2 regions of the Streptomyces sp. RPA4-2 genome follow, and region 2 is predicted to be linked to the other one. Evidence: riboswitches for the same ligand, from Rfam matches in the RefSeq annotation. Region 2 holds a riboswitch; the other holds the start of a gene.
What was found. A riboswitch is a leader RNA that binds a small molecule or an ion and turns the genes downstream of it on or off. The one in region 2 is predicted to bind glycine.
Positions count from the first base shown of each region.

Region 1: another riboswitch for glycine. It lies ahead of gcvT (glycine cleavage system aminomethyltransferase GcvT); the one in region 2 lies ahead of gcvP (aminomethyl-transferring glycine dehydrogenase).

Region 1 covers NZ_CP050975.2:6,276,150-6,292,103, forward strand. Annotated here, with positions in the region: gene HEP85_RS27600 (GNAT family N-acetyltransferase) at 1-538, opposite strand, end outside; gene HEP85_RS27605 (EF-hand domain-containing protein) at 680-892, shown strand; gene HEP85_RS27610 (NADPH-dependent F420 reductase) at 1,145-1,894, shown strand; gene HEP85_RS27615 (glycoside hydrolase family 25 protein) at 1,993-2,550, opposite strand; gene HEP85_RS27620 (hypothetical protein) at 3,181-3,345, shown strand; gene HEP85_RS27625 (MAB_1171c family putative transporter) at 3,349-4,545, shown strand; gene HEP85_RS27630 (NAD(P)/FAD-dependent oxidoreductase) at 5,248-6,642, shown strand; gene HEP85_RS27635 (polyprenyl synthetase family protein) at 6,748-7,737, shown strand; gene HEP85_RS27640 (hypothetical protein) at 7,801-7,935, opposite strand; gene HEP85_RS27645 (L-serine ammonia-lyase) at 7,961-9,328, opposite strand; gene glyA (serine hydroxymethyltransferase) at 9,429-10,691, opposite strand; gene gcvH (glycine cleavage system protein GcvH) at 10,703-11,080, opposite strand; gene gcvT (glycine cleavage system aminomethyltransferase GcvT) at 11,216-12,334, opposite strand; glycine riboswitch at 12,481-12,602, opposite strand; gene HEP85_RS27665 (AAA family ATPase) at 12,771-13,445, shown strand; gene HEP85_RS27670 (enhanced serine sensitivity protein SseB) at 13,719-14,501, shown strand; gene HEP85_RS27675 (enhanced serine sensitivity protein SseB C-terminal domain-containing protein) at 14,672-15,472, shown strand.
Region 2 covers NZ_CP050975.2:1,748,615-1,764,568, reverse strand. Annotated here, with positions in the region: gene HEP85_RS07400 (small basic family protein) at 1-132, shown strand, start outside; gene HEP85_RS07395 (DUF881 domain-containing protein) at 138-995, shown strand; gene HEP85_RS07390 (FHA domain-containing protein) at 1,057-2,022, shown strand; gene HEP85_RS07385 (MerR family transcriptional regulator) at 2,065-2,805, shown strand; gene HEP85_RS07380 (bifunctional nuclease family protein) at 2,892-3,365, shown strand; gene HEP85_RS07375 (MerR family transcriptional regulator) at 3,636-4,310, shown strand; gene HEP85_RS07370 (DNA polymerase IV) at 4,472-5,899, shown strand; gene HEP85_RS07365 (PRC-barrel domain-containing protein) at 6,056-6,427, opposite strand; glycine riboswitch at 6,542-6,637, shown strand; gene gcvP (aminomethyl-transferring glycine dehydrogenase) at 6,816-9,701, shown strand; gene HEP85_RS07355 (M23 family metallopeptidase) at 9,934-11,193, opposite strand; gene HEP85_RS07350 (DUF5999 family protein) at 11,562-11,768, opposite strand; partial or broken gene HEP85_RS07345 (hypothetical protein) at 12,215-12,797, opposite strand; gene HEP85_RS07340 (glutamate--cysteine ligase) at 13,336-14,853, shown strand; gene HEP85_RS07335 (substrate-binding and VWA domain-containing protein) at 14,962-15,954, opposite strand, start outside.

The DNA.
Region 1 (15,954 bases), 4.5 Mb from region 2:
AGACGGGTTCGCCGGCGAGCTGTCGCGCCGCCGCCGCGAGCGCCCGCCCGAGCCCGCGGTGCCGTAACCCCTCGTCGACCTCGACGGCGGCCTCCAGCCGTCCCGCGACCCCGCGCCCGAGGACGAGCACCCCGCCCCCGGCGGCCCAGACACGGACGTCGTCGCGGTGCCGCCGGGCCCGTACCACCCGGGGATGGCCAGGATCGCCGATCTCCGCCAGGTCCACCGCCGGCCGCCCCGGCGCCGGAGCGGCGGCCAGCAGCAGGTCGACCGTGTCGTGGGAGCGCCCCGTACGGTCCATGAACGCGGCCAGGAACCGGGGATTCACGGCCGCGGCGAGCGCGTCGCAGCCGACCCGGGCCAGCGTCTCGCGCACCCACCGCGGATCCTCGTCGGTGAAGACGACGGAGTGCGCCGTGAAGGCGAGGACACCGGCGTCCCGGTGGGCGTGCTGCGGTACGACGGTCGTGGAGCCGTCGGGCGGGGGGAAGACGCCATGGGCCGCCGAGTCCAGAATGCCGCGCAGAGTGTCACCCATCCCCGTACCCTCCCACCGCTCGGGTCTCCACCCGCGCACCGCGAGGAGGCCGCGTGGGTGGGCGCCGCACCGCGCGGCCTGCCCGCCCGTTAATCTGACCTCCGTACACACGGCAGTAATGCACTACGAAGGGGCGGATCGGTGGCGGACATCGAGGAAGCACGCAAGCAGTTCGAGCGGATCGATACGGATGGTGACGGGTTCATCACCGCGGCCGAGTTCAAGAGCGCCCTCGCCCAGGGCGGCGACTGGAACGTCACCGAGTCGGTGGCGGAGGCCGTCATCGCCACCCGCGACCTCAACGGCGACAAGGTCCTCTCGTTCGACGAGTTCTGGACCCACCTGAACAAGTGACGTACGCGGAGGGGCGCCCACCGGTGATCCGGCGGGCGCCCCTTCGCCGTACCCCCGGGCGATGCGCACGCTCCCCCGTCCGTCCCGCCGCGCCGTCGCCGGCGCGGACCGGAGCACGCGCCGAGCCGGTCACCGGTCAGGACGGAGCCGACCGGTCCCACGCCGACCGCGCCGGCCCCCGGGGTACGCGAGCACGACCCGTGACCCGTGAGTGCGAGGCCGCCGGGGTGAATCCGCGGGGGCGCTCACCCGATCGCCGTACGCCCGCGGAATAGCCTTCCCGGCCCCGGGGTTGATGCTCGCCATCAGGAGCATCAACCACTGAAGGGCCTGGCACTCATGAAGATCGGCATCATCGGCGCGGGCAACATCGGCGGCAACCTCACCCGGCGGCTGACCGCCCTCGGGCACGACGTCTCCGTCGCGAACTCGCGCGGCCCCCAGACCCTGACCGCGCTCGCCGAGGAGACCGGGGCGACACCCGTCCCGGTCGGGGAGGCGGCGCGCGGTGCCGAGGTGGTCGTGGTCACCGTCCCGCTGAAGGCGGTGCCCGACCTGCCGTCCGGCGTGCTGGACGGGCTGGCGGACGGAGCCGCCGTCATCGACACCGGCAATTACTACCCGCAGCAGCGGGACGGCAGGATCGCCGCGATCGAGGACGGCCGGCTCACCGAGAGCCGCTGGACGTCCCAGCAGATCGGCCACCCCGTCGTGAAGGCGTTCAACGGCACGTACGCGCAGGACATCCTGGACCGGCACCGTCCGGCGGGCGACCCCGACCGCATGGCCCTGCCGGTGGCCGGCGACGACGCCGCCGCCAAGCAGGTCGTACGTGACCTCATCGACGAACTCGGCTTCGACACGGTCGACGCGGGTGGCATCGACGAATCCTGGCGCCAGCAGCCCGGCACTCCGGTGTACGGCCTCCAGAAGGGCCTCGAGGCGGTGACGAAGGCACTGGCCGAGGCGTCCGCGGAGCGCCCGGCGGACTTCCGCGGCTGACGCTCCACGCCTCCTCGACCCGTCCGGCGCCGGTCACCCGGTGTCGGACGGCGACGCGCGTCCGGACCGCTGCCGGAGCCCCGCCGCACCCACGCCGGTCAGTCGACCGCGGCCCACTCGCGCAGCGCCGCCTTGCTGGAGAACTGCGCGACGTCCTTGTCCAGAGGGTTGTCGGTGTACTGATGGAAGCGCCACTTCGCCTTGATACGGGGCTCGCCCGCGGTCACGTAGTCGGCGATCCACAGACCGTCTCCCGCGTACGAGGTGGTGTCGACGTTGAGCCAGAAGTTGCGGTTCGTGTAGAGCAGGACCCGGTGGTCCGGCCTCAGTTCCTTCACCTTGCGCACGAAGCGGTCCTTCTCGGCGTTGCTGGCGTGGGTGCCGTCACCGGTGGTCTCCCAGTCGACGGCGAGCAGATCACCGGCCTTCTCCGGGGCCTTGCCGACGAAGTACTCGGCCTGGGCGGTGAGGTCGCCGGGCCACAGGAAGTGGTAGAAACCGACGACGCAGCCGCCGTCACGGGCCGTCTTCACCTGGGCCGTGAGCTTCGGATTGACGTACGAACGACCCTCGGTCGCCTTGATGAAGACGAAGGAGAGCCCCTCGGTCGAGTAGGCGGACGACTGGTAGGCGCTGACGTCGATGCCGCGGAGCATGGGGGACTCCTCCGTGGGTGGGGGACGGGTGCGAGCGATTCTGCCCCTGTGGGTGGGGTGAGTTCCGGGTTTCACAGGTCTTACGACCTCTCCGAGTGACGTTCCCCCACATCGCCCACCCCACCCTCGAACGACCGGCCGACGCCCCGCCCGGTCCAGACGAATGACTTATTTCCGGTGGCCCGGATTTCGATCAAGCGGAACGGCTGGTGATCCGGATCACGTCGGCCTGACGGAAGGCGTCGGCGCGTGCGCGGCTCGCGTACTGAGCGCCGTGGTCGGTGCGTTGGACGGCGCCGGTGAGGCTGCCGCGGCACCACTCGGCGAGACGGCCGCCGAGGCGGGACGGCGGGACGGCCGGACGGCGGGACGGCGGGATGTCCGCAGGGTGCGTCCCCGTGGGCGGTGAATGCTCTCCATCTGGCCGGATCGCGTCGCGAGCGCATCGGACGTGCCGGCGTCAGATCGGTGCAAGTCCGGTTTGATCGGTACTTAGGGACCCGCAGCTTGTTGCGCCGCGCAGAGCCTGATCTGGCCGAAGGGACACCTGGTTTGGCATATTTGCCTGCCGGGTGAGGCTCGGCGGTTTCCGGGGCACGGGCGCCCACGCAAAGGTTCGCGGGGAGCACAGTGCGTACAGGCAGCGCCAGGGAGATGCGGCACCTGATCGGCCAGTTGACCGACGGGTTACGCCTGCCCGTTCCCTCGGACCCCGACGACGGCGCGTCCACGGACCGGACCCGGATCGCCGGCCGGATCGCCGCGTCACTGGGACAACGCCGGTCCAGGGTCTGAGCCGTGGGCGCCTCGACCTACTACATACCGGCGCTGGCCCTGTGGGCCGGCCTCGCCTCGAAGCTGCCCGACCTGGTGAGGTCCTGGCGCGACCCGCTGGTTCGGTGGGTCTGCTGGGTGATCTTCCTGGGGGGCGCGGGGTTCGCCTTCGCCGCCCCGCCCACCGTCGCCGCCGTGAACAGGACGAGCGGCATCCCGAATCTCGCCGCCCTGCTGGTCTACGCCGTCGTCAGCGCCTACAGCGCCTCCTGTCTGGTGCTCATCCTGCACTGGCGCGGAGGTCCGGCCGGCCATGTGCGCCGTCTCGCCCGGCGCTGGCAGATCGGCTACGCCGTCGTGATCGCCCTGTTGATCCTCCTGTTCGTCCTGGGGGACGCCCCGGTCGAGCGGCGGACGGACCTCGACACCCACTACGCCACCTCGCCCTGGATCGGGCAGATGATCGTGCTGTATCTGCTCGGCCACATGACCGCCGCGATCGCCACCACGGTGCTGTGCTGGCGCTGGGCGATCCAGGTGCACGGATGGCTGCGGGCCGGTTTGTGGCTGCTCGTGGCCGGCTGGCTGCTCAACCTGTCCTTCAGCACGCTGAAGCTGACCGCGGTGATGGCACGGTGGGCCGGCCGGGACTGGGACGTGCTGAGCACCGTCCTGGCGCCGGGCCTCGTGGGCCTGGCCGCCACCGTCGCCACCGTCGGCTTCACGCTGCCGCTGTACGGCCCGCGGCTGGTCGCGCTCTGGCGTGCGGTGGTGAGCTGGAGACGGCTCGGCCCCCTGTGGCGTGAACTCGCCGGCGCCTCTCCCGGCACCCCGCTCGCCGCGCCGATCCCCTGGTACTCGTCCTGCGCCGTGCGCCTCACCCGGCGTGAGGCCGGCATCCAGGACGGCTTGAACCTCGTCCGCCCGCACCTCGACGACCAGGTCCGTACCCACGCGCAGAGCCTGGCCCGAGCCGCGGGCCACACCGAGGAGGACGCCTTCCGCATCGGTCTCGCGGCGATGATCGCCGCCGCCGTCCGCTCCCACCGCGCCGACGCGTCCGCTGCCCCGGTGGACGTCGCGCAGAACACCGCGAGCTTCGCTTCGCGTGCCACCTTGGTGGGTGTGGCACGTGCGTTGCGCACGTCCCCCGTCGTCGTGGCGGCCCGTGCCGCCGCCGGGGTCCGCACGGCGGCGGATGACGAAAGAACCCCCCTGTGAACCCCGGCCCAGCTCACCGCCGCCGGGTCAGCCGCCGGGAGATCGCTCTCGGGGATGCTCGCAGGCGCGGTCACCCAGCGGCTCCGCGCAGCGCCGAGAGCGCCGTCGGCGTCCTCGGACGCCGGCCCGCCACCCCACGCCGTACACCGGGCCACGTTCGTGGCCGAAGCGGCGATGCCGGCAGCCGGCGTGCGGGCGTCCCGCACGGGCGGCACCGAGCCCCCGGCGAGCGTCGGGACGCTGCGGTCCATGGCGGAACCGCATCCGATGGCCCGTCTGGCGGGCGCGCTCTCCACGTCACAGACCGTGGCGAAGCGCGCCGGCGGGCCGAGAACCGGATGACCACCACCCATGACTGACGTGCGGAGAGGCTCCGCCGTACACAGCGTGCGGTGGTGACCGGCGCGGCGCCGCGCCGGCTCCCGACCCGGTGAAGCCCGGCAGGCAGGTGTCCCGGGCCGCCGGACGGTGACGCGCGGCAACGGCGCCCCGCGGGAGATCGAACCGCCCTTCGGGTGGGAAGCCTTCGGCCGGACACGTTCGTCGCACCACCGTCGCGTGTCCCGCAACACCCCGGTGGCCGGCCGGCCTTGGACCACTCCGCTCGCAGCCGCGACACGACGTCGCGGATGATGCGGTGTGGTGTGCGGCCGGCGAGGTCCGCCGTCCGCTCCGTCCCTGCGACAGAAGAGAGTTCCGTACATGCCCGACAGATCCGCTCCCCGCCGCACCGCCGTGGTCATCGGCGGGGGCATGACGGGCATGCTCGCGGCAGCCGTGCTCGCCGACCACGCCGACGTCACGATCGTCGAGCGCGACCTCCTGCCGGACGGCCCGCGACCCCGCAAGGGGCTGCCGCAGGCCCGGCACGCCCACGTGTTGTGGTCCGGCGGGGTCAAAGCCCTCGAGGAACTCCTGCCGGGTGTCGTCGACCGGCTCGTCGGCCAGGGCGCACGGCGAAGCCGCATCATGAGCGACCTGGTGTCCAAAGCTCCGTCGGGCCAGTGGTTCCGCCGCTTCGGCGACGCCCGCCACATCAACCTTCTGTGCAGCCGCGACCTGCTCGATGCCGTGATCCGCGCCAGGGTGCTCGAAGACCGGCGCATCTCCCTGCGGCAGCAGACCGAACTGGTGTCCCTGGAAGGCGACGCCGGACGCGTGTCCGGAGTCCGCATACGCGCGGCGGACACCCACAGCGCCCTTGCCGCCGATCTGGTCATCGACGCCGGCGGGCGTGGCAGCCGCGCCCCCGGCTGGCTGCGGGACCTGGGCCTTCCACCCGTGGCCGAGCGTACGGTCGACGCGGGCGTCGGCTACGCCAGCCGGATCTACCGCGCTCCCGGCACCACCGCCGACGGTTTCCCGATCGTCAACGTCCAGGCGGACCCCCGCCAGAACCCGGGCAGGGGCGGCATCATCACCCCCATCGAAGGCGGCCGCTGGCTGGTCACGCTCGCCGGAACCCGTGGGGGTCAACCCGGCCCCGGCAACGAGGACTTCGTTCCCTTCGCGCTCAAGCTGCCGCACCCCGTCATCGGTGAACTCCTCGCCGGCGCCGAGCCCGAGACGGACGTCGTCACCACCCGTAGCACGGCCAACAAGCGGCGCTACTACGAAAAGGCCGCCCGCTGGCCCGACGGCTTCGCCGTCCTCGGCGAGGCCGTCGCCGGCTACAACCCCGTCTACGGTCACGGACTGAGCGCCGCCGCACAGAGCGTCGTCGCCCTGCGCGACGTCCTGCGGCGGCAGGACCTTCGCGCCCCCGGCACGTCCCGGCGCATCCAAAAGGCCGCGGCCCGCCCGGTCGAGAACGCGTGGAGCCTGGCCGTGGGCCAGGACGTGTTCTACCCGGGCGCCAGTGAACAGCCCCCCACCCGGCTCGAAAGGAACCTCGCCGCCTTCGTCGACAAGGCCGTCGACGCCGGCGCGCGCAACCCCCACGCCCTCCGCATCCTGCTGGACGTGATGAGCATGGAGAAACCGCCTGCCCGGCTGCTGATGCCCGACATGCTCGCCCTGGTCTACCTCGGCCGGAAGAAGCCCCTTCTGGATGGGCCGCCCCTGACGGAGCACGAGCGCGCGGCCGCCACCGGCTGAAGCCGTTCCCGCCGGGCCGCCGTCGCGTATTCCGTGCCCCGGACGACCCGGCGCCCGCGTCCGGAACGGCCCGTTGAAATCCACCACGAAGACACGGAACAGCACATGACTCCCGCATCCTATTTGGACCTCCATCAGGAATTCTCCTCGGAAATAGAGGAGGAAATAGAGTCCATCCTTGAACGGCTCGGCCCGTCGGCGGAATCCGTCAGGAGCGTCGTCGCGGAACTCCTGTGCCACCAGAAGATGAAATACCCTCTTTCGGTGCTGCCGCTGGTCGTGCACGGCGTAGAGACGGGCAGCCCCGGACCCGCCGTCCCGCTGTCCGCCGTGCACGTGCTGTGGTGGACCTCGGCCTGCTATCTCGACGATCTGGCGGACGGGCACGGCGCGCACACGCCCGCCGGACTCACCCCGCACGAAGCACTTCTGGCGGCCGTGGTCACGGGACACGTGCTCTCGCTGAAGGCGATCGGCTCGCGACGGATCCCGGAGCCGGTCCGCGGCGCTTTGACGGACGAAGTCCTCGACTGCGGGATCACTGCCGCCCAGGGGCAGCTGGGCGACATGCGCGCAGACGTGGGCAACGTGTCCCGGAACTCGGTCGTCACGGCGTACCGGGAGAAATCCGGCGCCCCCTTCGGCATGATCACCGCGATGGCCGCGATACTCGCGGGCGCGGAGGCCGAGCGGATCGATCTGTGGCGGGAGTTCGGCTCCGTATTCGGAATTCTGTGGCAGATGTTCAATGACCAGGAGGACATCGCCTCCGGACGGAACGAAGATCTGCTGAACGGCACCGTGACCTATCTTTTCGCCTGCGCTCTGGAAGACGCGGCGCCCGATATCAGGCCCCGCATCCTGGACCTGCACGCCGGTGCGAGAACATCGGCCGCGTCACGATCGGCCCTGACCGGCCTGCTCCTCACCCCCGCCGTTCTCGACCGCTACGAGGACGACATCCACAAGTTCCGTGACGAGGCGCACCGCATCCTCGGCGACCTCGGCGGCGACGAGAGCCACCTGCCCGTTCTCCGGCAACTCGTGGACCAGACGTCCCGAATGCTGGTGCGCCCGGAGGACACCGCCGGATGAGCCCGACCCTCGAGTCGATCAGCGGGGAGTCGAACGTCGCGGTCGGCGCGGCATCGCACCGCGTCAGACCTTGATCACACGGACGCTGGGGCCGCACGGCATCAAGAGGTCCTCGGGGTCCGAGGTCAGGACGGCCACCGGATGCGGGAGACGGCGTTCGAGTTGGCGCTGGATGAGGCTTTCGACGTAGGCGGACATGCCGCTTTGTGCCTTGCCCCTGGCCTCAGCACTCGATGATGTTGACCGCCAGCCCGCCCCGCGCCGTCTCCTTGTACTTGACGCTCATGTCCGCGCCGGTCTCCTTCATGGTCTTGATGACCTTGTCGAGGGAGACCTTGTGGGAGCCGTCGCCGCGCATCGCCATCTTCGCGGCGGTGACCGCCTTGACCGCGGCCATGCCGTTGCGCTCGATGCAGGGGATCTGGACCAGACCGCCGACCGGGTCGCAGGTGAGGCCGAGGTTGTGTTCCATGCCGATCTCCGCGGCGTTCTCGACCTGCTCGGGGGAGCCGCCCAGTACCTCGGCGAGGGCGCCCGCCGCCATCGAGCAGGCGGAGCCGACCTCGCCCTGGCAGCCGACCTCGGCGCCCGAGATGGACGCGTTCTCCTTGAAGAGCATGCCGATCGCGCCCGCGGCCAGCAGGAAGCGGACCACGCCGTCCTCGTCCGCGCCGGGGACGAAGTTGATGTAGTAGTGCAGCACCGCGGGGATGATGCCCGCGGCCCCGTTGGTGGGGGCGGTGACGACCCGGCCACCGGCCGCGTTCTCCTCGTTGACCGCCATCGCGTAGAGGGTGATCCACTCCATCGCGTGCGCCAGGGGGTCGCCCTCGGCGCGCAGCTGGCGGGCCGAGACGGCGGCGCGGCGGCGCACCCGCAGGCCGCCGGGCAGGATGCCCTCACGGGACATGCCGCGCGACACGCAGGCCTGCATCACACCCCAGATGGCGAGAAGGCCCTCACGGATCTCGTCCTCGGTGCGCCAGGCGCGCTCGTTCTCCAGCATCAGCGCGGAGATCGACAGCCCGGTCTCCTTGGTCAGCCGCAGCAGCTCGTCGCCCGTGCGGAAGGGGTATTTCAGGACGGTGTCGTCCAGCTTGATGCGATCCTCGCCCACCGCGTCCTCGTCGACCACGAAGCCGCCGCCGACGGAGTAGTACGTCTTCTCCAGCACGAGTTCGCCGGAGGCGCCGTACGCGAAGATCGTCATGCCGTTCGCGTGGTACGGCAGCGCCTTGCGCCGGTGCAGGACCAGGTCGTCGTCGAAGGAGAAGGGGATCTCCCGCTCGCCGAGCAGGCTGATGCGGCCCGAGGCCTTGATCTCCTCGACGCGGTCGTCGGCCCCCTCCACGTCCACCGTCCGCGGCGAGGCGCCCTCCAGGCCGAGCAGCACCGCCTTCGGGGTGCCGTGCCCGTGGCCGGTCGCGCCCAGTGAGCCGTACAGCTCGGCCCGGACGGAGGCCACGGCGGGCAGCAGGTCCTCGTTGCGCAGCCGGTGGGCGAACATCCGGGCCGCGCGCATCGGGCCCACCGTGTGGGAGCTGGACGGGCCTATGCCGATCGAGAACAGGTCGAAGACCGAGATGGCCACGGGAACTCCTAGCAAGCGGGGTGGTGCATGAGGTGGGCGCCGCGCACGGCTGTGCTTCCAGTGTGCGCGGCGCCCCGAGGAATCGTACGTTCCGCGCGAACTACTTCAGGCCGGGGTACAGCGGGTGCTTGTCGGCCAGAGCGGACACCCGGGCCTTGAGGGCGTCCGCGTCGTAGGACGGCTTCAGCGTCTCGGCGATGATGTCCGCGACCTCGGTGAAGTCCTCGGCCTGGAAGCCGCGGGTGGCGAGGGCGGGCGTGCCGATGCGCAGGCCCGAGGTCACCATCGGGGGTCGCGGGTCATTCGGGATCGCGTTCCGGTTGACCGTGATGCCGACCTCGTGGAGCCGGTCCTCGGCCTGCTGTCCGTCCAGCTCGGAGTTGCGCAGGTCGACCAGGACCAGGTGAACCTCCGTGCCCCCCGACAGGACCGAGACGCCGTGCTCGGTGACGTCGGCCATCACCAGGCGCTCGGCCAGGATCCGCGCGCCGTCGAGCGTGCGCTGCTGGCGCTCCTTGAAGTCGTCGGAGGCGGCGACCTTGAAGGAGACGGCCTTCGCGGCGATCACGTGCTCGAGAGGACCGCCCTGCTGGCCCGGGAAGACCGCGGAGTTGATCTTCTTGGCCAGTTCGGCGGTGGAAAGGATCACGCCACCGCGCGGGCCGCCCAGCGTCTTGTGGGTGGTGGTGGTGACGACGTGGGCGTGCGGCACCGGGTTCGGGTGCAGCCCCGCCGCCACCAGGCCGGCGAAGTGCGCCATGTCGACCATCAGGTACGCGCCGACCTCGTCCGCGATCCGGCGGAAGGCGGCGAAGTCGAGCTGGCGCGGGTACGCGGACCAGCCGGCCACGATCAGCTTCGGCCTGGACTCCTTGGCGAGGCGCTCGACCTCGGCCATGTCGACCCGGCCCGACTCCTCGTCCACGTGGTACGCGACCACGTCGTAGAGCTTGCCGGAGAAGTTGATCTTCATGCCGTGGGTCAGGTGCCCGCCGTGCGCGAGGTTCAGGCCCATGATCGTGTCGCCGGGCTTGAGCAGCGCGAACATCGCGGCCGCGTTGGCCTGGGCGCCCGAGTGCGGCTGTACGTTCGCGTGCTCGGCGCCGAACAGCGCCTTGACGCGGTCGATGGCGATCTGCTCGACGACGTCGACGTGTTCGCAGCCACCGTAGTAACGGCGGCCCGGGTAGCCCTCGGCGTACTTGTTGGTCAGGACCGAGCCCTGGGCCTCCATGACCGCGACCGGAGCGAAGTTCTCCGAGGCGATCATCTCCAGGGTGGACTGCTGGCGGTGCAGCTCGGCGTCGACGGCGGCCGCGACGTCCGGGTCCAGTTCGTGCAGGGGCGTGTTCAGAAGCGACATGCGGTGACTCCTCAGCCGGCGGTGAAGGCGGTGTACTCGTCGGCGGACATCAGGTCGTCCGGCTCGTCCGTGACCCGTACCTTGAACAGCCAGCCGCCCTCGAAGGGCCCGGAGTTCACGAGCGACGGGTCGTCCACCACGTCCTGGTTGGCCTCCACGATCTCGCCGGTGACCGGCGCGTACAGGTCGCTGACCGACTTGGTCGACTCCAGCTCCCCGCAGGACTCGCCCGCGGTCACCGTGTCACCGACCTCCGGAAGCTGGGCGTAGACGACATCGCCGAGCGCGTTGGCCGCGAACTCGGTGATGCCGACCGTCGAGACGCCGTCCTCGGCGACCGACAGCCACTCGTGCTCCTTGCTGTAGCGCAGCTGCTGGGGGTTGCTCATGGCCTGAATTCTCCTGTACGCGGGGGAGTGCTGGTGAACGGGTACGGACGGGGTGTCCGGATGCCGGGGTGTCGTGAGACAGGGGACAGGGCGCGACGAGGTACGTCACGTCGACGCGCCCGGCCCCGGGTGGACCTACTTCTGGCGCTTGTAGAACGGCAGCGCCACGACCTCGTACGGTTCGTGACTGCCCCGGATGTCCACGCCGACGCCGGCGGTGCCCGGCGCGGCGTGCGCGGCGTCGACGTAGGCCATGGCGATCGGCCGGCCCAGCGTCGGGGAGGGAGCGCCGGAGGTGACCTCACCGACGACCGCGCCGCCCGCGACGACGGCGAACCCGGCGCGCGGGACGCGGCGGCCCTCGGCGACGAGCCCGACGAGCACCCGCGGGGGGTTCGCGGCGGCGCGTCCGGCGGCTGCCTCCAGGGCCTCGCGCCCCACGAAGTCACCCTCCTTCTCGAACTTCACGACCCGCCCGAGCCCCGCGTCGAACGGGGTGAGCGAGGTGGTCAGCTCGTGCCCGTACAGCGGCATGCCCGCCTCCAGGCGCAGCGTGTCGCGGCAGGACAGACCGCACGGGACCAGCCCGGCCGGGGCGCCCGCCTCGGTCAGCGCCTGCCACAGCTTCTCGGCGTCGGACGGGGCCACGAAGAGCTCGAAGCCGTCCTCGCCCGTGTAGCCGGTGCGCGCGATCAGCGCCGGGACGCCCGCGACCGTGCCCGGCAGACCCGCGTAGTACTTCAGGCCGTCGAGGTCGGCGTCGGTGAGCGACTTGAGGATCCCGGGGGACTCGGGGCCCTGGATGGCGAGCAGCGCGTACGCGTCCCGGTCGTCACGGACCTCGGCGTCGAAGCCGGCGGCGCGCCCGGTCAGCGCGTCGAGGACGATCTGGGCGTTGGAGGCGTTGGCGACGACCATGTACTCGGTCTCGGCCAGCCGGTACACGATCAGGTCGTCGAGGATGCCGCCGTCGGCCCGGCAGATCATGGTGTAGCGGGCGCGGCCCACGCCGACGGAGGCGATGTTGCCGACCAGCGCGTGGTTCAGCAGCGCGGCGGCCTGCGGGCCGGTGACCGTGATCTCGCCCATGTGGGAGAGGTCGAAGAGACCGGCCCGGGTGCGGACGGCGACGTGCTCGTCGCGCTCGGAGCCGTACCGCAGGGGCATGTCCCAGCCCGCGAAGTCGGTCATCATCGCGCCCAGCGAGCGATGCACGGCATCGAGCGCGGTACGGCGGGGTGCGTTACTGCTCATCGGTGGGGCTCCCAAGGCATGACGGCGAGGTCGTTCCTCCCCATCTGTCATCGGAACCTGAGAGGTTCATCACGACCCCGCGAACGGAGGTCACGACTTGCACCTTGGGTGGAGCCACCGGTCAGCGGCCCGCTTTTCAGATGTGCCTCGCCCGCGCGGTAACGGGGCCTGAGAGATTCAAGGGAGGGACTTGCTCCTTCGGCGTCCCAGCCGGACGTACGTCACACGGATGTGTGCACGTCACTGGGAACTCTCCCGCGCGGATTCAAGCGGCCGGTATGCAGTTGGCGGGCACATCATTGCACGCGCCGTCCGATGACGGCAGTCCGCATCTGTAACCGGGCTGTGGCAGTCCGAACATGGAAACAGCAAGCATCGCGCATTACCTTCTCTTTACACTCGACGGGGATGGGACTCCAGACCCAAGGGGAGGACGATCACGGTGAACAGGACCAGGGCGTACGCCACGACCTCGGCCCTCGCGCTGCCGCCGCAGCCGGGTACCACGGCCCGGGAGGTGTGCGGCGCGCTCCCCGCGGCCGTCGTGCGCGATCTCCGGGAGCGCGCCGGACACAGCCCGCACGGCCTGTACTTCGGCACGGCGGACCTCGTGGTGGTCACCGGGCTGCCCGGCAGCGGCAAGTCGACCCTGATGCGCCGCGCGGTCGCGGGCCGGCGCGTGGACTCCCAGGACACCCGCGACCGCTGGGACGGCCGGCTGGCCCGCCGGCTCCCGTACGCGCTCTACCGCCCCCTCGTCCGCCTGGCGCACTACGCGGGCCTGCGCCGCACGCTGCGTTCCGGCACCGGCGTCGTCGTGCACGACTGCGGTACCCAGGCCTGGGTGCGCCGCTGGCTCGCCCGCGAGGCCCGCCGCCGGGGCGGCACACTCCACCTCCTGCTCCTCGACGTCACACCGGGCACGGCGCTGGAAGGCCAGCGCGAACGCGGCCGGGGCGTCTCGCGGTACGCGTTCGCGCGTCACCGGGGCGCGCTCAGCCGGCTGGTGCGCTCCGTCGAGCGGGGCGAACTGCCGGAGGGATGCGGCTCGGCGGTACTCCTCGACCGCGAAGCGGCGGACGTCCTGCGCCGGATCGGCTTCGACGGTTGACGGGCGCGGGGTGCCGGCCGCGCGCGAGCCCGTCGTACGGAACACGTCGTACGGAACACGTCGTACGGAAGCACGTCGTACGAAAGCACGTCGTACGGCAGTGCGGAGCCGGTCGGACAGAGGGCCGGACGGAAGCCGGCACGGGAGAACGGGACATCGACGTACGAGAGGGTCGTAGGCGCCCACTAACCTTTCCAGCCGGAACACCACAGCAGAACAGCACACCAGGACACCGGAACACCGGATCAGCGGTTCACAGCAGGCGGTAGACAGATGGACTTCCCCGACTTCCCGGCACCAGCGCACCCGCACCCCCACCCGCACGGCGGGTGGCCGGGCAACGAACTGGAGGAGGTGCTCTCCGCGTCCCTCGGAGTGCCCTCGGCGGGCGGCCGCATCGTCGAGGTCCTCGGCCGCAGCTTCGTCTGGGTGCCGCTGCCCAACGGCGGCGGTCCGCACGCGGGCCCCCTCGACCTGCCCACGCTGGAGATCGAGGGACAGGCGTACGTGCCGGTCTTCAGCTCCGAGGAGCAGTTCCGCCAGGTCGTCGGCGGCCATCTGTCGTTCACGATCGCGCCCGCCGTCGAGTTCGCCCGCGGGCTGCCCCCGCAGGTCGGCGTCGCGATCAACCCGGGAGGTGTGGTGGGCGTACCGCTGCCGCCCCTCGCGGTCGCCGAACTGTGCCGTGCCGGGCGCACCCCGCTGGACGGTCCCGCGAGCGGCGGCCGGGTGAAACTCTCCGAACCGGACTGGCAGGACGACCCGGTGGACTTCCTGGCCGCGGCCTCGGCCGAGTTCGCGGCGACCGGTGTGGTGCTGACCGCGCGTCGCTGCCTGGCCAGCATCGAGGGCGACCACCCCTTGATGTTCATCGGGGTCGAACTGGCCGGATGGGAGGGCGACGCCCGGACGCTCCCGCTGGACGCGCTCGGCCGCGCCCTCGGCCGGGTGCCGGTGGACCGGCCGGTGAACATGGTGTTCCTCGACGTCGCGCAGGACCCGGTGGGGGAGTGGATGCGCGCGAACGTGCGCCCGTTCTACCAGCAGGGCTACTGACGCGGCGGGGAGCTCCCGGGCCGTGCGTCAAGTCGCTGTCAGGATCGCCGCTTAAGCTGGTTTCATGGCTCGGTCGGGGTGTGGTCGAGGTGTCGAGGTACCTCGGCCGCCGGTGTCGCTGGCGTAATGGGTGAGTTCATCGTGATTTCTTCGCGAAGGGGCGATTGAGGGTGAGTGCGTCGGGCACGGCCGCGGCCGGGCAGGTCGAGCACATGCTGCGCCAGGTGACGCCCGGGCGTTACGACGCCTACGAGGCGCTCCTTCGCGCGCTCGCGACCCCGTCGTCCGGCCAGGTGTGGATGCTGCTCTGGCACGGCCAGGGCGGTTCCCCGGACGCCCAGTACGGGAACATGGAGGTGGGCGGCTTCGGTTACGCGCCGTGCGTCACCTCCGCCCAGGAGCTCTCGGCCAGTGGCTGGAACCGGTCGTACGAGGTCGTCGACGGCGTCGACGTGGCCCGCACCCTCTACCCCGACCACTTCGGGCTGTGGCTCAATCCGCACGCCCCGGGCGGCGGGCTCGGCATCCCGTGGCTGGATCTGCGCCGGATCGCCGCGGGCCTGGAGCGCCAGCCCGCAGGTCCGCTGCGGCTGTCCGAACCCGGCATCGAGATCCCGCAGTTCTACGCCCTGCTCACGCAGAACGCGCATCGCACCCCGGCCGTCCGCTCGTTGCGGCGGACCTGGGTGCAGCCCGCGCTCGGTGCGCCGTATCTGGCCATCGGCCTCGAGGTCTACGACACCTCGCCGCCCGCCGTCGACTCGGTGCGGGCGATGATGCAGCAGTCGATCGGCGCGGTTCCGGACGGGCTGCCCGTGTCGACCGTCGCGATGTCCGACGAGTACGACCCGGTGGCGATGTGGCTGCGCGCCAACGCGCGCCCGTTCTACGACCGCGAGGCCCACGCGGCCCCGGCGCAGGCACCGATGGCGGGCGGGTACGGCTACCCGCCGGCGCGCGGACTGTACTGATCCGCGCCGCACGGTGCCGGCTGCGGGCCGGCGCCGGCCGTTCCGTCACCACGGCGCGGTTCGTCTTCTCCTTCCGCTTGGCGGTGCGGTCGGCCCATTTCGTGGTGCGGTCGGCGCACGGGAGCTTGGGCCGCGCATATCCGTAGTGCTTTCCTGCCGCCGGCAACGGAAAAGAGACGCTGTTCCTTCTTGGCCCGCCGGGTGAGCGTGTCCGTGCAACCGCCGTCGGCCTCGATCTTCTCGGTCCTGGCCAACTTCCCTTCGAGGCTCGCGCCGAGCGCCCCGCGGTACGGCGGGCGCGGGCCTGTTCGTACCGGAATCCGCTTTCATCAGGGGTGGCCCCACCTCGTGATCGCGTGGAATGTCCGGCCTGCGGGGGTGGGTGACGTCCGCCGGAAGTCCTGGACCGGGCGCGCCTCCCGGCCGCTGTGATCCATGTCACTCGCCGTCGAAGTGGAGTGCGCCAACGGGGAGTTGGGGTG
Region 2 (15,954 bases):
GCCGCGCTGATCGTCTTCCTGGGCGACAAGTTGGGCGTCGGTGCCCAGCTCTCCACCGGGGTCGTGGTCGTCCTCGGTATCCGTATCTTCTCCAACGCCGCGGCGATCCGTCGGCACGTGTTCCGGGCGTGAGGCCGATGAGCAACGAGGGTGAGACCCCCGACAACCGGCTGCGCCGGGAACTTCCCGAAGAGGTTCCGGCCGCCGCCGAGAGTTCCGCGCCCCGGCAGGACGGAACGCCCCCGCCGGACGACACGAACGCCGTCCCGGCGCTGACCGGCCGCCAGCGGCTGGTGAAGGGGGTGTGGCCGCCCAGAGTGTCCCGTGCGCAACTCATCGTCGCGGTGCTGCTGTTCGGCCTCGGCTTCGGTCTGGCCGTCCAGGTGGCGTCCAACAGCGACAGCGGCAGCGCACTGCGTGGCGCACGTCAAGAAGATCTCGTACGTATCCTCGATGAACTCGACAACCGGACTCAGCGTCTTGAGGACGAGAAGCAGGGTCTCGAGGATCAGCGCACCGAGCTGGAGAACAGCTCGAACCAGGCTGCCGAGGCGCGCAAGCAGACGGCCGAGAAGGAGAAGCAACTCGGCATTCTGGCGGGCACGGTGGCGGCGCAGGGACCCGGCATCACGCTGACCATCGACGATACGAAGGGGACGGTCAAGGCGGACATGCTGCTTGACGCGATCCAGGAGCTGCGCGCCGCCGGCGCGGAGGCGATTCAGGTGAACGGTGTGCGCGTCGTCGCCAGCACCTATCTGAGCGACTCCGGCAAGGGTGTGAGCGTGGACGGGAACAAGATCACCCAGCCCTATCGTTTCAAGGTCATCGGCAAACCGCAGGACCTCGAGCCGGCGCTCAACATTCCCGGAGGCGTGGTGCAGACTCTGGAGAAGGAGCAGGCCACCGTCACGGTGGAGCGCGCGACGAAGATCGTTGTGGACGCCTTGCGGGCCGCGAAGCTGCCTGACTACGCTCGGTCCTCCTCCCAGTGAGCCGGGGGCGCATGGGGGTGGTGCGGCGAGGGCATGAGGTTGCGGGGGGTCGGCGCACCGAATGGGTGGTGCGTGGTGGAAACTGTCTGGTGGATACGGACGTTGTGAGGATGTCCGGGTCGACCGGTGTGTGCAATCAGGGTTCGTCCTGCCCCACGGGCGGGTCTGTTTCGGTCAAGGGGAATCGCCCGTGAAGTTGTTTGCGAAGTTGTTCGGCAAGAGCGCACGCGAGGGCGGCGACAACGCCCGGCACCGTGCACCACGCCATGGAGACGTGGAGGGCCAGGGTGGCGAGCGCCCGCTGTTCCGGGACCAGGTGGCTGGTCCGGGCGGCGACATTTCCGGTGGTCAGGGCGCGCCGTCTGTTGACCCTGCCCAGTCCGGCCGCATAGGTTTCGGGGAACCGTCAGCCTCAAGTACGGGTGGAGGGTTCGCCGCCGACCCGTACGCGTCTCATGTCCCTGGGGGGCAGCCGCGGCAGGAGGATCCGATGTCGGCCCTGGTGTGTACGAGGTGCGGTAACCGCAACGCGGAAAACAGCCGCTTCTGTTCGAACTGCGGTGCGCCGCTGCGGCCCGGGGCGGTCCCGGAGCGCCCGTCCGAGACGACGTCGACGATCTCCATCTCTGGCCTCGAGGCCTACGACGCCGAGGTCACCGGTCAGACGCAGATGCCCACGCTCTCCCCGGAGGCGCAGGCCGCCGTCGACGCACTGCCGCTCGGCTCGGCGCTCCTGGTGGTCCGCCGCGGTCCGAACTCGGGCAGCCGCTTCCTCCTGGACGGTGAGCTGACCACGGCCGGGCGCCATCCGCAGAGCGACATCTTCCTCGACGACGTGACCGTGTCGCGCCGGCATGTGGAGTTCCGTCGCGCCGCGGACGGTTCGTTCACGGTCGCCGACGTGGGCAGCCTGAACGGTACGTACGTCAACCGGGAGCGGATCGACTCGGTTCCGCTGTCGAACGGCGACGAGGTGCAGATCGGTAAGTACCGGCTGGTCTTCTACGCGAGCCAGCGAGGTATCTGACCCTTCCCCAGACTCCGTCCGGGGGGACCCCCAGGAAGGTCCATGCTTCGAACACCGAGCGGCGGTGCCGGCAGCGGTACCGCCGCAACGGACAGTGGGCTGATGAGTATCGGCGCGGTGCTGAACGCGCTGCGGGACGAGTTCCCCGAGGTCACCATCTCCAAGATCCGGTTCCTGGAGTCGGAGGGGCTCATCGAGCCTCGGCGGACACCCTCGGGGTATCGCAAGTTCAGCGCGGACGACGTCGAGCGCCTCGGGCACGTCCTGAGGATGCAGCGGGACCACTATCTTCCACTGAAGGTCATCCGCGAGCATCTGGACGCCCTGGAGCGGGGCGAGCCCGTACGGCTGCCGTCCCTGGGGCGTCAGCGCGACGGGGGTGACGGGGAGCCGCTGGAGCCCGACGCGCCCGCGGCGGTCCGGGTGGGCCGTTCGGAGCTGCTGGCCGCCGCCGAGATCGGCGAGCAGGAGCTCCAGGAGTGGGAGTCGTACGGGCTCATCGCCCCACTGGCGGAGGGGACGTACGACGCCGAGGCGGTGACGGTCGCCGCGCTCGTCGTCGAGCTGGGGCGGTTCGGTATCGAGCCGCGCCATCTGCGGGCGATGAAGGCCGCGGCCGAACGGGACGCGGGGCTGGTGGACCAGGTGGTGGCCCCGCTGAGGCGCCACCGCAATCCGCAGACGAGGGCGCACGCGGAGGCGCGTACGAAGGAGCTGGCGGGGCTCACGGTGAGGCTGCACGCCGCACTGGTGCAGACCGCGCTGGGCGTAAGGCTGCCCTGACCTCGGGGCCCTGCCGGCTGTCCGGATCGGCCACCCGTCCTGTGCTCGACTACCCAAACGTCCCGGGCACGGCCTAGGGTTGCTGTGTGAACGAGCTCGATGTCGTAGGTGTCCGGGTCGAAATGCCCTCCAACCAACCGATCGTGCTCCTGCGTGAAGTGGGAGGCGATCGCTACCTCCCCATCTGGATCGGACCGGGGGAGGCGACGGCGATCGCCTTCGCCCAGCAGGGCATGGCCCCCGCACGACCGCTGACCCACGACCTGTTCAAGGACGTGCTGGAAGCCGTCGGCCAGGAGCTCACCGAGGTGCGCATCACCGATCTGCGCGAGGGGGTCTTCTACGCGGAGCTGGTGTTCGCCAGCGGGGTCGAGGTCAGCGCCCGTCCGTCCGATGCCATAGCGCTGGCGCTGCGCACCGGAACGCCGATCTACGGCAGTGACGGGGTGCTCGACGACGCGGGGATCGCGATTCCGGACGAGCAGGAGGACGAGGTGGAGAAGTTCCGGGAGTTCCTCGACCAGATCTCTCCCGAGGACTTCGGGACCAACAGCCAGTGAGGGGCCGGGCGTCCCCGGCGGGCGTCCGGACACCCGTTCCCCGCAGCTGTGCCGCGTCACGGGATCGGAGTACTCCCGGCGGCAATTGCCCGTGGCGACTGTGGCGCGCTGCGGCTCACTCCGAGAGCATTCGGCTAGCCTTTCCCCGCGGTGGGACACGGGAAACCACTCCTTGGGTGATTATCACTCGGCGTGCCGAGTGTGGCGATCGTTGACGCACCCCTGGTGACTGCCTACCGTCGAGAAGGCAGGTCAAGGACGGAGGTCGGCGTGAGAAGCAGCGGCGACGGTACGGCTGGGGGTGCCCCCGGACGCGGTCTGGGGGAGAGCGGCCCGTACCCTCCCCCAAGCTCTCGGCTCGGCTCGAGCAGGGGGTACCCCCATCACGACAGCGCGGCCGACCATGTTCCACAGCGGCCGACAGCGGTGCCGGGCGAGGGCGGGACGGACGCCGAGGAGATCGGCTACCGAGGGCCCACGGCGTGTGCCGCCGCGGGCATCACCTACCGGCAGCTCGACTACTGGGCCAGGACGGGGCTGGTCGAGCCGAGCGTGCGGCCCGCCTACGGGTCGGGGACGCAGCGGTTGTACAGCTTCCGGGACGTGGTGGTCCTGAAGATCGTGAAGCGCTTCCTCGACACGGGTGTGTCGCTGCAGAACATCCGCACCACGGTCCAGCACCTCAGGGAGCGTGGCTTCCGGGACCTGGAGCGGATGACGCTGATGAGCGACGGCGCGACCGTCTACGAGTGTTCCTCGCCCGACGAGGTCCACGCCCTGCTCCAGGGCGGCCAGGGCGTTTTCGGGATCGCCGTCGGCGTGGTGTGGCGGGACGTCGAGAACGCCCTCTCACAGCTGCACGGGGAGCGGGTGGACACGGGCGAGACGCTCGTCGGCCACAACCCCGCGGACGAGCTGGCACGACGGCGCAACCGCGCGGTCTGACGGGCGGCGGCGCGATCCGACGGTCCGCGCGGCCTGGAGGGCCGTGCGGACCGGCGTCGTGGCGCGGTCCGGAATGGGGGTCCGACTCGGCGGACGGCGCGGTTCGGCCCTACGGCCGGAGTCCGGGGGCGATGTCAGTGGCGTAGGGCAGCATCGGGGGTGTGAGAAACGCGCCCACGATCCTGCATCTCGACATGGATGCCTTCTTCGCCTCGGCGGAGCAGGCATCCAAGCCGAGCCTGCGGGGGAAGGCCGTCGTCGTGGGCGGCCTCGGGCTGCGCGGCGTGGTCGCCACCGCCTCGTACGAGGCCCGTGTCTTCGGGGTGCACTCGGCGATGCCGATGGCCCAGGCGCGCAGGCTCGCGCCGAACGCCGCGTATCTCGTGCCGCGTTTCGAGCTCTACCGGGAGATCAGTGACCAGGTGATGGGGCTGCTGCGGACGCTGTCCCCCCTGGTGGAGCCGCTGAGCCTGGACGAGGCGTTCGTCGACCTGGAGGCCGGGGGAACCGCCTGGGACGACGCCTCGGCGCGGCTGGCCGGGGTGAAGCTGCGCGCGGACATCAGGGCTGTCACGGGCCTGACCGGATCCGTGGGGCTCGCGGCCTCCAAGATGCTCGCCAAGATCGCCTCCGAGCAGGCCAAACCCGACGGCCTGGTGGTGATCGAGCCGGGGACGGAGCGCGCGCTGCTCGGGCCGATGCCGGTGCGGACCCTGCCGGGCGTGGGGCCTGCCACCGGGGACCATCTGCGACGGGGCGGGATCAACACGGTCGACGAGATCGCCGAGGCGGGCGAGGACGAGCTCGTACGGCTGCTGGGCAAGGCCCACGGGCACGCGCTGTACGCGATGGCGCTGGCGCGCGACGAGCGGCCCGTGGTGGCCGAGCGGGAGACGAAGTCCGTGTCGGTCGAGGACACCTATGACGTGGACATCCATGACCGGGTGCGGGTCGGGCTCGAGGTGCAGCGGCTCGCCGACCGGTGTGTGCAGCGGCTGCGCAGGGCGGGGTTGTCGGGACGGACCATCGTGCTGAAGGTGCGCAGGTACGACTTCTCGACGCTGACCCGGTCCGAGACGCTCCGGGGGCCCACGGACGACCCCGCGGTCGTACAAGAGGCGGCCGGGCGGCTCCTGGAAGCGGTGGACACGACGGGGGGTGTTCGCCTGCTGGGCGTCGGTGTGTCAGGGCTCGCCGACTACACGCAGGAGGACCTCTTCGCGCAGGCCCAGGCCCAGGCCACGGCGCAGGCCCGGGCCGCTGTGGAGGAGACGGCGGCGCAGGAGCATTCCGATGGGCAGGGGGAGGAGGGGGCGGAGGAGCCGGCCGCCGAACAGGTGCCGGCGGCCGAGCGGCGCTGGCCCGCGGGGCACGACGTGCACCATGCCGAGTACGGGCACGGGTGGGTGCAGGGCAGTGGGCTGGGGAGGGTGACGGTGCGTTTCGAGACGCCCGACTCGGAACCGGGGCGGGTGCGGACGTTCCGTACGGACGACCGGGCCTTGGAGCCCGCGGACCCGCTGCCGTTGGTGCCCCGAAGACCCGAGGATTCGACCGGTGTGTCCGCCGGTGCGCCCGGGAGGGCCTGAGCCCCGTCCGGGCCGGCCGACACAGGAAGGGCTGGGCACCGGAGGCCGTGCGGATGACAGCAAGGGCTGGGCAGGGCACCGGAGGCCGTGCGGGCCGGCCGGTCGCCTGGTTCGCCGTATCCCGGACGCGTTCTCCCGCGCCTCCGCCAGGTTGTCTCAGGTCTCGTCCGTTCCCGCCAGACGGCCGAAGTCGCGGTCCGGCGGGAGGCCCGGGGGCGTCACGTCGAGACCGTAGTGGTGGTAGAGCTGGAGCTCCTGCTCCGGAGAGAGGTGGCGGCCCACGCCGAAGTCGGGGGCGTCCTTGATCAGGGCGCGGTCGAAGGGGACGCGCAGACTGCCCTCGACGAGTTCGCTGGGCTCCAGGGGCACGAAGGCGTCCCTGCTGAACAGGCCCGTACGTATGGCGGCCCACTCCGGTATGCCGGTCGCGTCGTCCAGATAGACCTCGTCGACCGTGCCGATCTTGGCGCCATTGCGGTCGAGCGCCTTGCGGCCGATCAGATTGCGCGGATCGATGTCGGTCTGCACTGGCCCTCCACTCGATTGCAACTCATCCGTAGGCACTACGAAAGAGCACATTCGTGACGGTGGCCACTCGAAAGCCCGTGCGTTGTTCACGCTGGTACCCTGGCAAACGGCTGCTGATCCCGTGCGGGAGAGTCCTCCAGACACCATCGGAGGCGCCGAAGGAGCAAATCCTCCCCGGAATCTCTCAGGCTCACGTACCGCACGGACGAGGTCACTCTGGAAAGCAGGGCGGGGCTGACGCCTTCCGCTCTCACCGACGGTGAAAGCCGGGTCGCAGCGGGCGGGCGGGCCGGTGAAGCTCTCAGGTCAGATGACAGAGGGGGAGGCCGTCGGGGCACCCGCGCCGTGGTGCCCCTCGAAGGTCGTGTGTGACCAGGAGGCCTCCGCAATGACCGCCCATCGCATTCCGCTCTCCGAGCTCGAGCAGGGAATCCCCTTCGAGCAGCGCCACATCGGGCCCGCCCCGGAAGCACGGGCCAAGATGCTCGCGCAGGTCGGGTACGGCTCGCTGGACGAGCTGACGGCCGCCGCCGTGCCGGACGTGATCAAGAACGCCGAGGCGCTCGAGCTCCCGGGCGCGCGCACCGAGGCCGAGGTCCTGGCCGAGCTGCGCTCCCTCGCGGACCGCAATCAGGTCCTCGACCCGATGATCGGCCTCGGTTACTACGGCACCTTCACGCCGCCGGTGATCCTCCGCAACGTCATGGAGAACCCGGCCTGGTACACCGCCTACACGCCCTACCAGCCGGAGATCTCCCAGGGCCGCCTGGAGGCGCTGCTCAACTTCCAGACCGTGGTCGCCGAGCTGACCGGACTGCCCACCTCCGGCGCCTCGCTGCTGGACGAGGGCACCGCAGCCGCCGAGGCGATGGCGCTGTCCCGGCGCATGGGCAAGAACAAGAAGGGCCTCTTCCTGATCGACGCGGACGCCCTGCCGCAGACCGTCGCCGTCATCGAGACCCGCGCCGAGCCCACCGGCGTCGAGGTCGTCGTCGCCGACCTGAGCGAGGGCATCCCGGCCGCGATCGCCGAGCGCGAGATCAACGGCGTGCTCGTCCAGTACCCGGGCGCCTCCGGTGCCGTACGCGACCTCAGGCCCGTCATCGAGCAGGCGCACGAGCTCGGCGCGGTCGTCACCGTCGCGGCCGACCTGCTCGCCCTGACCCTGCTCACCTCGCCCGGCGAGCTCGGCGCCGACATCGCGGTCGGCACGACCCAGCGGTTCGGCGTCCCGATGGGCTTCGGCGGTCCGCACGCCGGATACATGGCGGTGCGCGAGAAGTTCGCGCGCAGCCTGCCCGGCCGGCTGGTCGGCGTCTCCGTCGACGCGGACGGACACAAGGCGTACCGGCTCGCCCTGCAGACGCGCGAGCAGCACATCCGCCGTGAGAAGGCGACCAGCAACATCTGCACCGCGCAGGTGCTGCTCGCCGTGATGGCGGGCATGTACGCGGTCTACCACGGGCCGGACGGGCTGAGGACGATCGCCCGCCGCACCCACCGCTACGCCACGCTCCTCGCCGAGGGGCTGAGGGCCGGCGGCACCGAGGTCGTGCACGGCGCGTACTTCGACACGCTGACCGTCCGGGTGCCGGGCCGGGCCGCCGACATCGTGACGGGCGCGCGCGACCAGGGCGTCAACCTCCACCTCGTCGACGCCGACCACGTGTCGATCGCCTGTGACGAGACCACCGCGCGCAGGCAACTGGGCGCCGTATGGGCCGCGTTCGGCATCGAGAGCGACATCGAGGCGCTGGACGCGAGCACCGAGGACACGCTTCCCGAGGCGCTGCTGCGCACCGACGACTACCTCACGCACCCGGTGTTCCACCAGTACCGCTCCGAGACCGCGATGCTGCGCTACCTGCGCCGGCTCTCCGACCGTGACTACGCGCTGGACCGCGGCATGATCCCGCTGGGTTCCTGCACCATGAAGCTCAACGCGACCACCGAGATGGAGCCGGTCACCTGGCCCGAGTTCGGCCAGCTGCACCCCTTCGTACCCGCCGAGCAGGCGCAGGGCTACCTCACGCTCATCGAGGAGCTGGAGACGCGGCTCGCCGAGGTCACCGGATACGACAAGGTGTCGCTCCAGCCCAACGCCGGTTCGCAGGGCGAGCTGGCCGGTCTGCTCGCCGTCCGCGGCTACCACCGGGCCAACGGGGACGAGCAGCGCACCATCTGCCTGATCCCGTCCTCCGCGCACGGCACGAACGCCGCGAGCGCCGTGATGGCCGGCATGAAGGTCGTCGTCGTGAAGACCGCCGAGGACGGCGAGATCGACATCACGGACCTGCGTGCCAAGATCGAGCAGCACCGCGACGAGCTGGCCGTGCTGATGATCACGTACCCCTCGACGCACGGTGTGTTCGAGGAGCATGTCGCCGACATCTGCGCCCAGGTGCACGAGGCGGGCGGGCAGGTGTACGTCGACGGCGCCAACCTCAACGCGCTGGTGGGCCTCGCCAAGCCGGGCCACTTCGGCGGTGACGTCTCGCACCTCAACCTGCACAAGACGTTCTGCATCCCGCACGGCGGCGGCGGTCCGGGCGTCGGCCCGGTAGGTGTGCGCGCGCACCTGGCGCCGTACCTGCCGAACCACCCGCTGCAGCCCGCCGCCGGTCCCGAGACCGGTGTCGGCCCGATCTCGGCCGCACCCTGGGGCTCCGCGGGCATCCTGCCCATCTCGTGGGCCTACGTCCGGCTGATGGGCGGCGAGGGCCTCAAGCGGGCCACGCAGGTCGCCGTGCTGTCGGCGAACTACATCGCCAAGCGTCTGGAGCCGCACTACCCGGTGCTGTACACCGGCCCCGGCGGGCTCGTCGCCCACGAGTGCATCATCGACCTGCGTCCGCTGACGAAGGCGACCGGCGTCAGCGTCGACGACGTCGCCAAGCGGCTCATCGACTACGGCTTCCACGCGCCCACCATGTCCTTCCCGGTCGCGGGCACGCTGATGATCGAGCCGACCGAGTCCGAGGACCTCGTCGAGATCGACCGGTTCTGCGACGCGATGATCGCCATCCGCGCGGAGATCGAGAAGGTCGGTTCGGGCGACTGGCCGGTGGAGGACAACCCGCTGTGCGGCGCGCCGCACACCGCCGCCGCGCTCGGCGGTGAGTGGAAGCACGCGTACACGCGTGAGGAGGCGGTCTTCCCGGCGGGTGTCGCGGCCGCGGACAAGTACTGGCCGCCGGTGCGCCGGATCGACCAGGCGTACGGCGACCGGAACCTCGTCTGCTCCTGCCCGCCGCTGGACGCCTACGAGGACTGAGGCCGGGGAGGGCCGGCGGGCAGGCCCGGTGACGTGAGGGCCCGCCCGGTGACGTGAGGGATCGGAAGAGGGGACGTGCCCCGGCAAGAGCCGGGGCACGTCCCCTCTTCCGCATATCCGTGCTCGGCCCCTTTTCGGGGTGCGGGGGCCGGTGACGAGCCCTGGGACAGGGCGGCGGCCGGCATTACCGGTCGCCTGGAGCCGCTTTCGTCGGCCGTACCTCCCGGCGCCGTCAGCGGGCGACGGCGAGCCACGGCATCGGATCGGTGTACGCGCCGTCGACGAGCACCTCGAAGTGCAGGTGCGGGCCCGTCGACAGGCCCGTGGAACCGACGAACCCGACCGCGGTTCCGGTCTCGACGCTCTGACCGGCCGTGACCAGCAGGGACGACATGTGGCTGTAGGTGGTCTCCAGCCGCCTGCCGCCGATCGTGCCGTGATCGATCACGACGCGGTTGCCGTACGCCTTGGTCATTCCCGCGAACACGACCTGCCCCTGCCGTGCGGCGGACACCGGCGCGTTCCGGGGAGCGGCGAAGTCGACGCCCGTGTGCAGTTTGGTGACGCCCGTGAGGGGGTGTTTGCGTGATCCGAAGGGGGAGCTGATCACCAGGGTGGTCACCGGTGGGGCCAGTACCCCGCTCGCCTTGCCGGTGCCGGGTTTCGCGTTCTCCTCATGGTCGAAGGTCCTGTACCGCGCCGACAGGTCCTTGACCTCGGTGAGATACGTCCGCGCCGTCGCCGGTACGCGTCCCGCCCGCGTCACGGAGTCCGTGCCCACCGTGTAGGCGGCCAGGGTGAGGTCGAGGAGGTCGCCCGACACGGTGCCACGGGTCCTGAGCCGGGTGACGTCCTCGGCGAGAGCGCAGTCCTGCCGGGCGAGCGCCATGATGGCGTCCACCGGGTCGCGCGGCGAGGACTTCCCGTTGCCGTCGGCGTCCTTGCCCCAGGTCCGCCACTGGCTCTTGGTGAACCCGGCGATCCCCACCGTGCCCGAGAGTGTGGCTGGGTCGGTGTTCCATCCGGAACTCCGGTCGATCTGGGCGGCGAGGACGGACGGTTTCAGGAGGGAGCAGGTCCTGGCCGCCTCGCGCAGCCATGGGACGTACGAGGCGTCGACACGGTCCGTCGCGCTGCTGCCCGCGGTCGCCGGGTGCGCGTCCGAGTCCTCCGACCAGGGCGAGGGCAGACGGCCCGTCGCGGCCATGACCCCCGCGAAGCCCAGCACGACGGTCAGCCCTGGCAGGGCCAGCAGGGTGAACGGTCCGGGGCGGCGACGGCGGCGCGTGTGCTCGGGGCGCTCGTCCGACGGCGCCGGGTCCACCGCGTCGACCCCGACGGGCTCCACGCCGACCGGCTGCGCGCCCGTCAGAGGTGCGTCCGGCGTCGGATCGTTCGGCGGTCCCTCGCGCGCCGCGGGATCCTCCTGGGCCGTGCGGTCACCGGGCGTCGGGTGGTGCCGCCCACGATCGGGGGAGTGCAGGAGTCCCATGACCGCCTTGCTCGCTTCGGGGGAGGTCCGTAGAGGTGAACCGGATGCCGTCGGGGCCGGGTCCGGCAACGGTTCCCCGGACGCCCGGAGGCTCACGAAGGGACGCTAGCGTTTCGTCCGCGGGACTTCAGGAGGTGGAGAGGCAGAGGGGAATGTCCGTTCGGGCAGACCGTAGTAGGCAGGTAGGCAGGTAGGCAGGTAGGCGGGCGGGTATGGGGGTGTTGCGCCGAGTGGGGAGTCGGGGTCGGAGGGTCCTCGGGAAGTTACGCGGAGTGATCACGTGCGGACATGCGTCGGGGCCGGTGCGGAGAGTGTCTCTCCGGCCGGCCCCTCGTTCTGTCCGGGCTGGCGCCCGTGGTGCGTGCGGCTCAGGCGGCCGTCATCACGTGCTCGCTGCCCAGCGGGCGGTGCGGCGCGATGATCTGGCCGTCCGGCAGGAGCTCACCGGTGTCCTCGAAGAGCAGAACGCCGTTGCACAGCAGGCTCCATCCCTGTTCCGGGTGGTGCGCCACGAGACGCGCGGACTCCCGGTCGGCTGATTCGGCTGACGGACAGGGTGGCTGGTGCTGGCACATGGATGGGATCTTTCGCTGGGTTGAGAGGTGTGTGCTGGTCGTGGTGTCTGATTCGCGGCTCGAACTGCTCATGGCCGCCCCCCGTGGTGTGTGTTTGGAACCCAGTGTTGCCCTACGGGCGTCAATCCGCAGGGATTTGGCAGCAGCGCTCCTCACAGGTTGGAGACGCGTCACCCTCGCGGACGGTTCATCGCAACCGCACGGTCCCTTCGGGGGGTTCGCGGTGGTCGGATGGGGCTAGTCCGGCGCGGTCAGGGGCGCGTTTCCCCTCGTACGAGCAGGGATGGGCCCGAACGAGCGGGCCGGTTCGGAGCCGGTTCCGATCCGGTTCCGAGCCGGTTCACGCGAGTCCTGGCGGGCCACCCGCGCGGCGCGACGACGTGCCCCGCGGCCGGAGGAACGGCTGCGGGGCACATGGACGGGTGCGGGTGACCGGGTGCGGGTGGCTATGCGGGGGAGCTGAGCAGCGGGGCGGCGGTCAGACGGTGGGTGAGGACCGGCAGGAACTCGGCGACGCGGTGCGGGCGGTGGGCGGCGATACCGGGCGGCGCGGGCGCCAGTGGCACCAGGAGGTCGGTGGCGGCCGGGTGACCGGTGGCGCCGTCGGCGGCGCAGTCCCCGTGCAGCCAGAGGGTGAGCATGTAGAGCTCGGGCACCGACAGCAGGCGTGCCTGGAACGACTGCTTCATGTTCTCGGCCTGGCGCAGGGCGCGCTCGGTGGCGGTGATGTAGGGGCCTTCGAAGAAGTGCGAGAAGGCCCAGCCGTCCGGGGTGAGCATGGTGTCGGCCGCGGCCACCGAGCGCTCGCCGCAGCGGATCAGGAAACGCCACGCGACGAGTCGTGTGGCGGACGGGCCGGCCGGATCGCTCCGGTCCAGGACGTGTACGGGCAGCGGGAGTTCGGGGTGACCGGCCCTCGGCCATCCGCAGGGTCGGGGTGCGGGCCTCGCGGACTGCGGTGGGGGAACCGAGTGCCGTGAGAACGGTGCGCAGGGCGGGCGCGGGAGCCGGGGGTACGTGCAGCGGCATGGTGGGTCGCCTCTCATTCGACAGGCACAGTGGCGCGAGGGGGCGGGGGCGGACGGCGCTGTCAGCTCTCGGGGTCGGAGGGGCGGGGGTCTGGATCTGCCGACGGGGGTGTCGCCTGCCGCGTGTCACCTCGACGGCAGGACCTGGGACCGCGAGCGCCAACTCTCTGCCTCGTTTGCGGAGTTTATACGACAGGTGTTCAGACGGTGTTTCGTCTAGTCGGTCCGAATATGAAGAGCAAGGCGGTATTCGGTCGACGAAAGGAGAGGTTCATCCCGGTTCCACGGCGATGTGCGACGATGACCTCGGAATACTCCACGCGAGCGGTCGGCCGATTCTCGTCGGCGTTTTTCACGAGATCATGTCAGGCTGAAAACAGGCCGTGGTCCATGCCTCGTGAATGTGCCGCTGGACACCTGCTCACAGCGTAGCGGCCGACGGCGCCCTCCAAGGCGTTATCGATCGGCTTGCCTGGGCATCATCCACCGGGACGGCGGGGGCCCGAGGATCGGCCCGCCCTTCGAGGAGGGACACTTCGATGGGAGAGAAGGTCGTGGCAGGGTCGTTCGACCTGTCCGATCGCCAGCGCTACCGCGGCAAGCTCCGGGAGTGTCTGGCGGGGCTGGCGCGACTGCTGGAGGAGAAGCGGTTCGATCGCCCGAAGAATCTCATGGGCCTGGAGATCGAGCTGAATCTCGCCGGACCCGACGGCATGCCCAGGATGATGAATGCGCAAGTACTCGAAAGGATTGCGAGTCACGATTTCCAAACAGAACTTGCCATGTTCAATCTGGAAGTCAACATAGCTCCACATCGATTGGCCGGCAGGGTATTCGACCAGCTCGCCGAGGAGCTAGGTACTTCACTGGCATATGCGCACCGGAAAGCCGCCGAGGTCGATGCCGGAATCGTGATGATCGGGATTCTGCCGACGATCGACCGTGACGACCTGGTGTCGTCGAACCTGTCGGACGGCGACCGCTACACCCTGCTCAACGACCAGATCGTGGCCGCCCGCGGTGAGGACTTCGTGCTCGACATCGAGGGCGTGGAGCATCTGGTGTGCACGTCGAAGTCCATCGCGCCCGAAGCCGCCTGCACCTCGGTGCAGTTGCACCTCCAGGTCACCCCGGCACGCTTCGCGGACGTGTGGAACGCGGCGCAGGCGGTGGCCGCCGCGCAGGTCGTGGTCGGCGCCAACTCGCCCTTCCTGTTCGGCCGTGAGCTGTGGCGCGAGTCGCGGCCGCCGCTGTTCCAGCAGTCCACCGACACCCGGCCGCCCGAACTGCAGGCCCAGGGGGTGCGGCCGCGCACCTGGTTCGGCGAGCGGTGGGTCTCGTCGGCGTACGACCTCTTCGAGGAGAACCTGCGGTTCTTCCCGCCCCTGCTGCCGATCTGCGACGACGAGGACCCTCTCGAGGTCCTCGACGCCGGAGGCGTTCCCAAGCTCGCCGAACTCGTCCTGCACAACGGCACGGTGTACCGCTGGAACCGGCCCGTGTACGGCATCGCCGACGGGGTCCCGCATCTGCGCGTGGAGAACCGTGTGCTGCCCGCGGGGCCCAGCGTCACCGATGTCGTCGCCAACGCGGCCTTCTACTACGGGCTCGTCCGCGCCCTCGCCGAGGAGGCGCGGCCGGTGTGGACACGGCTGCCGTTCGCGTCCGCCGCCGCGAACTTCGACGCCGCCTGCCGCCACGGCATCGACGCGCGCCTGGAGTGGCCGCGACGGGGCCGGTACGGGGGCGTCGCGGAGGTGGACGCGGTCCACCTGATCCGTGACGAACTGCTGCCGCTCGCCGCCGTGGGACTGGACGCCTGGGGGGTGGAGCCCGTCGACCGCGACTTCTACCTCGGGGTGATCGAGGACCGGTGCCGGCTGCGCGTCAATGGGGCGACCTGGCAGGCGGCCACCTTCCACCAGGCCCTGGAGAAGGGACTGGGCCGGGACGCCGCGCTGGCCGCGACCACCCGGCGCTACGGCGAGTTGATGCACCTCGGGGAGCCGGTGCACACCTGGCCGGTGGGGCTGCCGGAGCCCGTACCCCTCGGGTGAGCACCGCCCGGGTCCCGGCCGTGGGTGTGACCACCGCTCCGGGTGTGAGTACCCCCGGCCGCGGGTGTGAGCGCCGCGTCGGCCTCGCCGCAGGCGTGGGTGCCGTCCTCAGCCCCGGCTGCGGGCGGCCGCTCGCACGATGGCCCTGAGGATCACCGAGTGGATCTGCGAGGGATCGCTGACCTCCTGGCCGGAGCCGCCGGTCGCCTTGGCGATCTCCTCGACCTCCGCCTTGTCCGCGTCCGGGCCCACCGCGATGGCGATCAGCGGCACCGGGTGCCGCGGGTCGGCGAGCTGCCGCAGCCGGGAGACGAGAGCGGCGCGCGAGATGCTTCCCGGGTCCTCGTTGACACCGTCGGTCAGCAGGACCAGCGCGTTGAACCTGCCCTTCGCGTAGCCGGAGGTGACCGCCTTGTACGCGGCGAGGGTGGTGTCGTACAGGCCCGTCGCCCCGTTCGGCACGGGCTTCAGGGCGTTGAAGGCCCCCGCCAGTCTCGCCCGCTGGGCGTTGCCGCCCTCCCGGTCACCGAGGCGCTGCGTCGGCACGAGCACCCGGTAGTCGCGGTCGCCGTCGAGCCGGGTGGAGAACTTCCACAGCCCGATCTCGTCCTCCGTGGTGAAGGTGGCGAGCGCTTGGAGCAGGGCCGCCTTGGTGACGTCCATACGGGTCCGGCCGGTGCCCGGCACCGGCTGCGACATGGACGCGGAGGCGTCGACGACGGCGGTGATCCGGGCGCTCTGTACCGTGATCGTCCACGTGCCCAGCGCCTCTTCGACCGCCTTCTCCGGGAGGGGTTCGGTCGCGGCGCGGTCGAAGGGCTGCGGGGCACGGCCGCCGGCCTTGGCGACCAGCGCGCCGGACACCTCGTCGTCGTCCGTGCGGAACCCGGACCGCTGAAGGATCCGCCGCCCCTCCGGCTCGCCCGAGAGCGTCATGAAGCGCAGCGCGGCCCGGCTCTCGTCGGTGCTCAGCCGCGGCCGGTCGACGAGGGCGAAGGGGTAGTCGAGCCGCGGTGATCCGTCCTTGGGATAGAACAGGTCGAGCCCGAGCCCGCGGCCGGACGAGGAGTTGTGAACGAACGCCGACTGCTCGGAGAGGAA